Regions from separate parts of the Gordonia phosphorivorans genome, predicted to be linked through region 2. Evidence: riboswitches for the same ligand, from Rfam matches in the RefSeq annotation. Region 2 holds a riboswitch; the other holds the start of a gene.
The links. Region 2 has a riboswitch for cyclic di-AMP ahead of ACFFJD_RS03045 (C40 family peptidase). Riboswitches for the same ligand answer to the same signal wherever they lie in the genome.
Positions count from the first base shown of each region.

Region 1 (4,168 bases), on a different contig from region 2:
GCCAGGCCAGGTTCGCGGCCAACGCGTCCACGTCCACCGGCGCGGCGGGCGGCGCCTGGGCCAGCATGTCGAGCACCTGCCGCCGGGTGAGGGGAGCGGTGGCGTCGAAGAGCTCGCTCGACAGCGCGGCCAGGGTGTTGCCGTCGCGGTCGGTGTCGCCGATCTGCCACGGTCGGCGATGGAGGTCGAGCCAGGCCTGCGCCAACCCGTGCCACTTGCGTTCGGTGGTGCTGTGGCCCCACGCGTCCACGGCCGCGGTGGGGGCGAAGACCGGTTCGCCGGTGGATCCGGCGGGCTCGGGTTCGGGGTGACCGGAATCGACCAGGCGGTGGGCCGACAGGATCTCCACGATCAGGCCGATGCGGGCGACGGGCAGGCCGGTGGCCTTGGCCAGGCGCCGCAGTTCCCGGATGCCCAGCCCGCCCGACTTCAGCATCGCGGCGGGCTGCTCGCCGAGCAGCTCGAGCAGCGCCGCGCTGTGGCGGATCAGTTCCAAGGCTTCGCCGGCGCCGGCGGCGTCGATCGCCTCCGGCCCGAAGCGACCCGGGCCGTCGCTCATGGGCGGGGGTGCCAGCGTGGCGGTCAGCAGGGGCGGCTCGCCGCGCAGCAGCACACCGACCATCGGCACCAGCTCGACGGTCTGCTCGTCGATGCGGGCGAGTAGACCGTCGCCGATCAGCCGGGGGACGGGTGCCGCGGGGTCGGCGTCGGGTGCGGCGTCACGGCTGCGGCCCAGCGACGGTCCGGAGGCGAGGGTCGCCAGCAGCTCGCGCGGGCGTTCGTCGAGGGCGTCGAGCAGCTCGTGGATCTGTTCGGGCGAACGGGTGGCGAGCGGGCCCACTAGGTGGTGGCCGCGCCAGGGGAGCGCGGCCGACAGGTGGATACCCGCGATCCACGCCGGTTTGCGGGCGGTGCCGGCGCCCGAGTCCCAGATCAGACCCTGCGCGACGAGGTCGGCGAGCCGTTGGTCGAGGGCGGGACGTTTGAGGCGGCGCCCCAGGACGGAGACCAGTTGATCGCGCGTGACCGGTCCCACCACGTCCGAGCGCGCGGTGTCGGAGCCGCACTCGAGGAAGGCCTCGATCACCGCGACCGTCGCCAGGTCCAGCCCCTCGCCGGCCAGGGCGATCGACGCTGCGGACAGCGCGCGCTGCGCCAGGATCGTCGTGCCTCGCAGCGGCGGCGAGGCCAGATCGCTGCGCCGCGTCAGCAGGTCGGCGAGATCGGCGTCGGAGCGGTCGGCCAGCGTCTCGGCCAGGCCGCGCAGGGGGCTGTCCGGTTCCATCCGGTCAATGCTACCGACGGCGCCGTCGCGGTCGACGCGACAGGTCCGGGCGGTTTGCCGGTCCCCGTGCCCCTCCGTCGGGCCGCATGGCACAATGAGGCCGTGGCTAAGAAGAAGACTTACGTGGACAATGGCTGGCCGGACATTTCGGTAGAGGATCACGCCGTCACCGAGTTCACCGCGCATCTCGCAGGTGCACTCTCGCCCTTCGGCAATGAGAACCCCTTCCCGGTGCCCGCGAGCGAGCTGCCCTTCATTCAATCGAACACCGTTATCAACCGCTGACGCGGCGCTGACACGAACGAACCCCGTACCGCTGGTCGGTACGGGGTTTCGTCGTGCCCGGGTGGCCCGCAGCCGTCGCTCGCCGCGGTCCCTCGCCGCCGTGTCGCGACCCGTGCCGAACGTCGCCCGCGCTGCAGCACGGCGACACGAAGGACGGGTCGCGACACGCGAATGGGGGTCCTCCCCGCGGGGGGAGGAGGAGGACGGGGGCGTCAGGGGAGTGACGGGGGAGACGAAGGAACCCCGCACCACGGGTGCGGGGTTCCTTCGATGCTGGGGCGCGTCACGAATGGACGCGGCCGGCTCAGTTCAGGCCGAGCAGGCCCTTGTTCTCGTTGAACAAGTTCAGCTGGCCCTGGTCGAGGGTGTAGCCCGACTTCGCGAGGGCGTCGGCGGCCGAACGCAGTTCGGGGCTGCCGCCACGTGCCTGCGAGATGGCGTCCTTGGTGCTCTTGGCGTCGTCGGCCTTCGGGGTGGCCTGGCGGTCCTTCAGCGTCGGCAGCGACGGGGTGGACGGCTTGCCCGGGGCCTGGCGCGGGTTGTGGCCGGACAGGCCGACACCGCAGGACGGCCATGCGCCCTTGCCCTGGCTGGCCAGGACGCGCTCGGCGACGACGATCTGCTCGGCCTTGCTGGCCTGGTGGGCGCTCGGGGCGAACTGGCCGCCGCCGTGGCCGCTCCAGGTGCTGGGGCTGAACTGCAGGCCACCGTAGTAGCCGTTGCCGGTGTTGATCGACCAGTTGCCGCCGGACTCGCACTGCGCGACGCGATCCCATTCGGCGTCGGTGGCGGCCGAGGCGTTGCCCCCGCCGAGAAGTGCGGCGCCGCCGCCGAGGACTGCGGAGGTCAGGGCGACCTTCGCGACGGTCTTGGTGCTGCGGAGCGACTGCTTAGCGTGACGTGCCATGGGTGATTGAGTTTCCTCTCTCCACGCGCCTGCGAAGTGAGCTGTCGGGTTCGAGCTGAGAGGTGCTCGGTCCGTTCCGGAGCGATCCGGTCTGGACTTAACCCCAAGGCGGTCCGTCGGTGACGGTCCGCCGTTATCCGGTGGGATGGTGGGTCCCCCGCCCTCGTTCCTGAACTGAATAGTTCGGTGAACCCGGCGGCGGAACGAGGTTGGGCGCGTCCGCCGGGTGATGTTTATTTGTCGGTGCCCGAGGGCGACCGGAATGAACACTACGTAATCGGTTTGGGGGAAGTCACCCGGTCGGAAATCGGGGTTTTCACGCTCAAACGGCTCACTTTCGTGTGCAATCGGCATTGCCGCAGTTCACGGCAGTGATGGTCGTCCCGTAGCCCGTTCGTTATCTTGCCGTTATGTGACTAAGGTCACAACTAGATTGAGATGCGCACCACGCGTCCCAGGCGGCCTACGCGTCGTCGAGTGCGCGCCGAGCCTCCAGTGCGCGGAAGGTGCTCGCGTGAAAGACCAGCGGTTCCGCCGTCGGATCGCTCCGCAGCGACTGGATCTGCAGCAGGACGACGGTGTGGTCGCCGGCCGGGAGCTCGCCGGCCACGGTGCAGACCAGGTGGGCGGTGGCGCCGGGAATGAACAGGGCGCCGCTGTCGAGGGCCAGTGGACGGACACCGTCGAACCGGTGATCGGGATGGCCGGCCAGCTGGCGGGCGAGGTCGCCCTGGTGGGCCGCGAACACGCTGACACCCAGCTCATCCGCGTCGCGCAGGGTCGGCCAGGTGGCCGACTCCTGCCGGACGGCCACCGAGACCAGCGGCGGATCGAGGGAGATGGTGGCGAATGAACTCGCGGCCATGCCCACGTCGACGCCCGAGCCGGTGCGGCGGCAGACGCCGACGACGCCCGACGGGAAACAGCTGTAGGCGCGCTTGAGGGCGCCGGGATCGTCGGCGGGGACGAGCGGGGCCGGTTCCGCGGTCATCGGCTGCGTCGTCCGGAGAACAACGCGAAGACGACCGCGAGAAACAGCCCGATGGGTGCGCCCATCGCGAGGATGTAGGTGATGGTCACGATCACCTGGTTGGAGTCGCGCACCGCGGGGATCAGCAGCGCGATGCTGGCGATGAATCCGATGACGACCAGGATCACGGCCGCGGGCAGCAGCGATGATGACTTCTGGGACTGCATGAGGACCACGGTAGCCCGACGCGTACCATCGGGCGAAGTGCGCCTCAGTGTCTTCCGCGAGCATTCGCCGCGGGGGCGGGGCGCATTCTGATGAGCAGTTCCGAGCAGTTTGAAGGTGAGCACTGTGCCGACCGGTCACGTGAAGTGGTACGACCCCGCCAAGGGGTTCGGATTCCTGTCGCAGGAGGGCGGGGAAGACGTCTACGTCCGTTCCTCGGCGTTGCCGGCGGACGTGGAGTCACTCAAGCCGGGTCAGCGCGTGGAGTTCGACATGGCGGCCGGTCGCCAGGGGCCGCAGGCCCTGCGCGTGACCGTGCTGGAGGCGGCGCCCAGCGTCGCCCGCAATGTGCGGGAGACCCAGCGGGCGGCCACCAAACGGCACACGCCCGACGAACTGCACGGTCTGATCGCCGACCTCATCACCCTGCTCGAGGGCAAGGTGCAGCCGGACCTGCGCAACGGTCGTTACCCGGATCGCAAGACCGCCCGCCGCA
Region 1 covers NZ_JBHLWV010000016.1:41,729-45,896, reverse strand. Annotated here, with positions in the region: gene ACFFJD_RS06235 (helicase-associated domain-containing protein) at 1-1,285, opposite strand, end outside; gene ACFFJD_RS06230 (hypothetical protein) at 1,388-1,570, shown strand; gene ACFFJD_RS06225 (transglycosylase family protein) at 1,875-2,477, opposite strand; cyclic di-AMP (ydaO/yuaA leader) riboswitch at 2,488-2,676, opposite strand; gene ACFFJD_RS06220 (flavin reductase family protein) at 2,941-3,468, opposite strand; gene ACFFJD_RS06215 (hypothetical protein) at 3,465-3,674, opposite strand; gene ACFFJD_RS06210 (cold-shock protein) at 3,799-4,168, shown strand, end outside.
Region 1: it holds a riboswitch for cyclic di-AMP, as region 2 does, so the genes downstream of both, ACFFJD_RS06225 (transglycosylase family protein) here and ACFFJD_RS03045 (C40 family peptidase) in region 2, are expected to answer to the same signal.

Region 2 (4,168 bases):
GCCGGCCTCGGACAGGCGAATCCCCAGCGATCCGCCGATCAGGCGGTCGGCGCCGGTATTGGGTGCCAGTCGATATTGCAGCGCGCGCAGGACCAGCGCGTCACCCCGGTCGGGCGCCTCGGCGGCCGTGGACGGTCGCCGCTCCGACGCGGACGACGAACTCGGCGCCGGCGACGAGGCCGACGGCGGGGTCGCTGCGAGATCGGCGGCGGCCTCACGCATCGAGCGCCGGAACTCCGGCGTCGCCAGCGGATCGATCAGCGTCTCGACCTGCTCGGGCCGACCGGAGGTCAGCGCCGCGCTCAGCGCATCCAGGAGACGAATGACGCCCGCATCGCGCTGCTCTTCGTAGGCGCTCGGCGAGGTGGTGTACAGCGAGGTGGTCGACGACGGCGCGGCCGTCGGCTCGGGGCTGCCGCACGCACCGACGCCGCCGACGAGGACCGCCAGCAGCGCCGAGACCGCGACCGAGCGGCGGCGGGCAACGATCAAGTCAGTACCGTCGTGCCGTGTTGTACGAACCGGCCTTGTCCACCGGCACCACGGCCACGGGTACACCGAAGGTGGATGCGTGAATCACGTACCCGTTGCCCACGTAGAGGCCGACGTGGTGGGCGTCGGGGTAATAGATGATCAGGTCGCCCGGCTTGAGATCCTTGCGGTCGACGGGCTTGCCGCCGGCCATCTGCGCCTCGCTGGTGCGCGGAATAGTCTTGCCTGCCTGCTTGTAGGCCCACAGCATCAGGCCCGAGCAGTCGAACTCGTCGGGTCCGGTCGCACCCCACACATAGGGGTCGCCGATGCGGCTCAATGCGGCGTGCACCGCGACGGTGGCCGGCGAGGTGCCCTTGGGCACCGCCTTCGCATCGAAGGTGTACTTGGGCCCGCGGAGCGCGGCCAGTTCCTTGCCGGTCATCGACTGGTACACCGCGCGCACCGCGACAGCTTCCAGCTGCAGGTCGGCCTGCTTCGCCTGCAGATCACCGCGCTTGCGCGCGGCATCCTTGACCGCGGTCGAGGCCGCCGTGGCCGCCTGCTCGGCCGACTTCTTGGCGTTGGTCGCGTCCCGCGCGATGCTCTTGATCGACTTCAGATCCGCGGCCGACTGCCGGGACAGCACTTCCAGATCGGACATGTTGTTCAACAGGTCCTGCGGCGAATCGGACACCAGCATGGCCGAGAGCCGATTGACCCGGGCCCCACGGAAGCTAGCGCGGGCGAGGGCGTCGAGCTTGGTCTGCGCGGTGTCCATCTTGGCGGTGGCCTTGTCCAGGCTCCGCTGGGCGCTCGCCGCAGCCTTCCGCTGGGTGGCGACGACGCCGCGCTGCTTGTCGTATTCGACCTGCGCCTTGTTCATCGCCTCGGCGGACTTCTCCGCCTGGATCGAGAGCTGCTTGTATTGGGCCAGGACCGTCTGGGGTCCGCCGGCCGGCTCGGCGAATGCCGCCGAGGGTTGCATGGTCGCCAAGGTCGTCGCCGCTAGGAGTGCGGCGACGAACGAAGCGGTGCGCCGTGATTCAGTCACGAGAGAAACTCTCCTGCTACCGCCAGAACGAGCCGTGGGCGCTTTCGCTCACGGCTCGTTCTGGACGAAAGTGAAATCTTCCGGCTCCGCTCAGTAGCGGCGGATGCCCGTCAGCGACCAGGCCTTGACCTTGTCGCGCTTGACCGGCACACCGTAGGTCGAGGAGTGCACGAACATGCCGTTGCCCGCGTAGATGCCGGCGTGGCCGCCACCGTTGAAGATCAGGACGTCGCCGGGGCGCGCCGAGGCGAGCGAGGCCACCGGGGTGCCGCCGCCGAGCTGGCCGTAGCTGTCGCGGGGGACGGTCTTGCCGGCCTGCTTGTAGGACCAGTAGACCAGGCCCGAGCAGTCGAAGGCGTTGGGGCCGACCGCACCGTACGAGTACGGCGAACCGATCTTGGACTCAGCGGCACGCAGCGCCTTCTGCGCGCGCGCCGGCTGGCTGTTGAGGAGGCCGCCACCCTGAGTGCCGCCCTGCTTGAACTGCGGCGGAACCTGCTTGTCGTTGACACCAGGCAGTTCGAAATCGCCCACACCCGGGATCGAGATCGGCGCGGCATCGGCGGGCCCGGCGGCAATCGCGAGGGTGCCGACGGCGATCGATCCGGCGATCACTGCGGTCTTGGCGGCCTTGACGGCGCCCTTGGGCTGTTCCATACGGTGTTTCGCCACGGAAACGGTTCTCCTTGGTTGGTTCTCCCTGACCGCCGACCGGGTTAGCTGTCGGGTTCGGGCCGGAAGAGATGGCCCTACGCGGTCTGACCCGCGATTCACCCCGATTCCAGGCGCGTCCTCGTCGGTCGCGGGTCCGGAAAAAGAGTGGGTCCCCGGTTCGCCTTCCACGTGAGCAGGAGGGCGATTAGGCGGTGTCCTTCCGATCGGTGACCCCGGTTAGGGGGCGACCACTCGGTAGGTCTCAGAAAGATTACGAAACCTGAACGCCCGATGTCCACCGGTCGAGCCGCGCGCCGCTTCGAACCGCACCGTCAGACGGCCCGGAGATGCCGTCGACCCTCCCCACACGCAGCGCCGTGAACTGGGGCGATGTGCGCTTTTGCCGCCCGACCAGCCTTTTCGGTGATCAGCGCTGTGGCAACCAGCACATCGACGGCCGAGGAGATCTCCGCCTCCTCCGGCATTTCGTCGGCCTCGGGACCATAGTCCCTGGCCAGGGGGTCAAAAAGGACCTGCATCAGACACCCGTCACATGCGCGGTTTCGTCCCGGGCACGTCGCGCAGTCGATTCTCATTGTGATCTGCCTCTCATTCACCCGTCGGGCTGTGCACGTTGTCAGTTTTGCCGCCGGATCGGTCGTCGGGTCGGGCCGGAAGGCTCAACCTCGACCGGAGGGTAAACCGACCCCCCGACAGCCCCGGCGCCCGTTTCGCCTACCACGGTTGTCGGAGGCTCGAACTAACGTGCGGTCATGGACCAGTTGAGTTTCGCCGACCTGCCGGGTGACGAAGCATTCGCTTCCCTCTCGCTCGCCGACCTCACCCTGGTGGTCGTCGACCTGGAGACCACTGGCGGCAGCCCCGAGAACGACGCGATCACCGAGATCGGCGCGGTCAAGATCCGCGGCGGCGAGGTACTCGGAGAGTTCGGCACCCTGGTCGATCCCGGGCGCGCCATCCCACCGCAGATCGTCACCCTCACCGGCATCACCTCGGCGATGGTGCACGACGCACCGCCCATCGAGCAGGTACTGCCGGCGTTCCTCGAGTTCGCGCGCGGCGCGGTGCTGGTGGCCCACAACGCGCGCTTCGACGTCGGATTCCTCCGACGCGCCGCCGCGCGGCAGCACCTGCCGTGGACGTTTCCGGCGACCCTGTGCACGGTGCTGATGGCGCGCCGGATCCTGACCAGGCAGGAGGCCCCCACCGTCAAGCTGAGTGCGCTGGCCGAACTCTTCGATGTCACGGTGCGCCCCACCCACCGCGCCCTCGACGATGCGCACGCCACCGTCGAGGTCTTCCACCACCTCCTCGAGCGTGTGGGCAACCAGCAGGTGCACACCTACCGCGATCTCACCCGGTACCTGCCGCGCGCCACCCCAGCGTTGCGCGCCAAGCGCTCGCTGGCCGACGACCTCCCACATGCGCCCGGCGTCTATCTCTTCCGCGGCCCCGGCGACGAGGTCCTCTATATAGGCACCGCCGTGGATCTGCGTCGCCGAGTGGGCAGCTACTTCACCGGCGGTGACACCCGCGCCCGCATGGCCCAGATGGTGGGGCTGGCCGAACGGGTCGAGCACATCGAATGCGCGCATGCGCTCGAGGCCGGGGTCCGCGAGCTGACCTTGATCGCCGTCCACAAGCCGACGTTCAATCGGCGCTCGGCCAACCCACACCGCGGCTGGTGGATCACGCTGACCGGAAGCGAACCCCCACGCCTGAAGGTCAGCCGGACACCGTCCGCCGTGTGCTTCGGCCCCGTGTCCGGGCGCACGGTGGCCGCCGAGATCGCCGCCGCCCTCACCGAGGTGGCCACGAGCACCACCGAGGTGCGCGAACTCATCGACGGCCGCTCGGATGCACCGCTGGACGCGTTGACCCGACGACTGACCGCGTTGGCACAGAGTCGACGCTTCGAGACCGCGGCGCGGGCCCGCGACACCCTGGCGTCGACGATCGATGCGCTCG
Region 2 covers NZ_JBHLWV010000011.1:121,336-125,503, forward strand. Annotated here, with positions in the region: gene ACFFJD_RS03035 (hypothetical protein) at 1-492, opposite strand, end outside; gene ACFFJD_RS03040 (C40 family peptidase) at 494-1,459, opposite strand; gene ACFFJD_RS03045 (C40 family peptidase) at 1,616-2,197, opposite strand; cyclic di-AMP (ydaO/yuaA leader) riboswitch at 2,217-2,401, opposite strand; gene ACFFJD_RS03050 (DEDD exonuclease domain-containing protein) at 2,953-4,168, shown strand, end outside.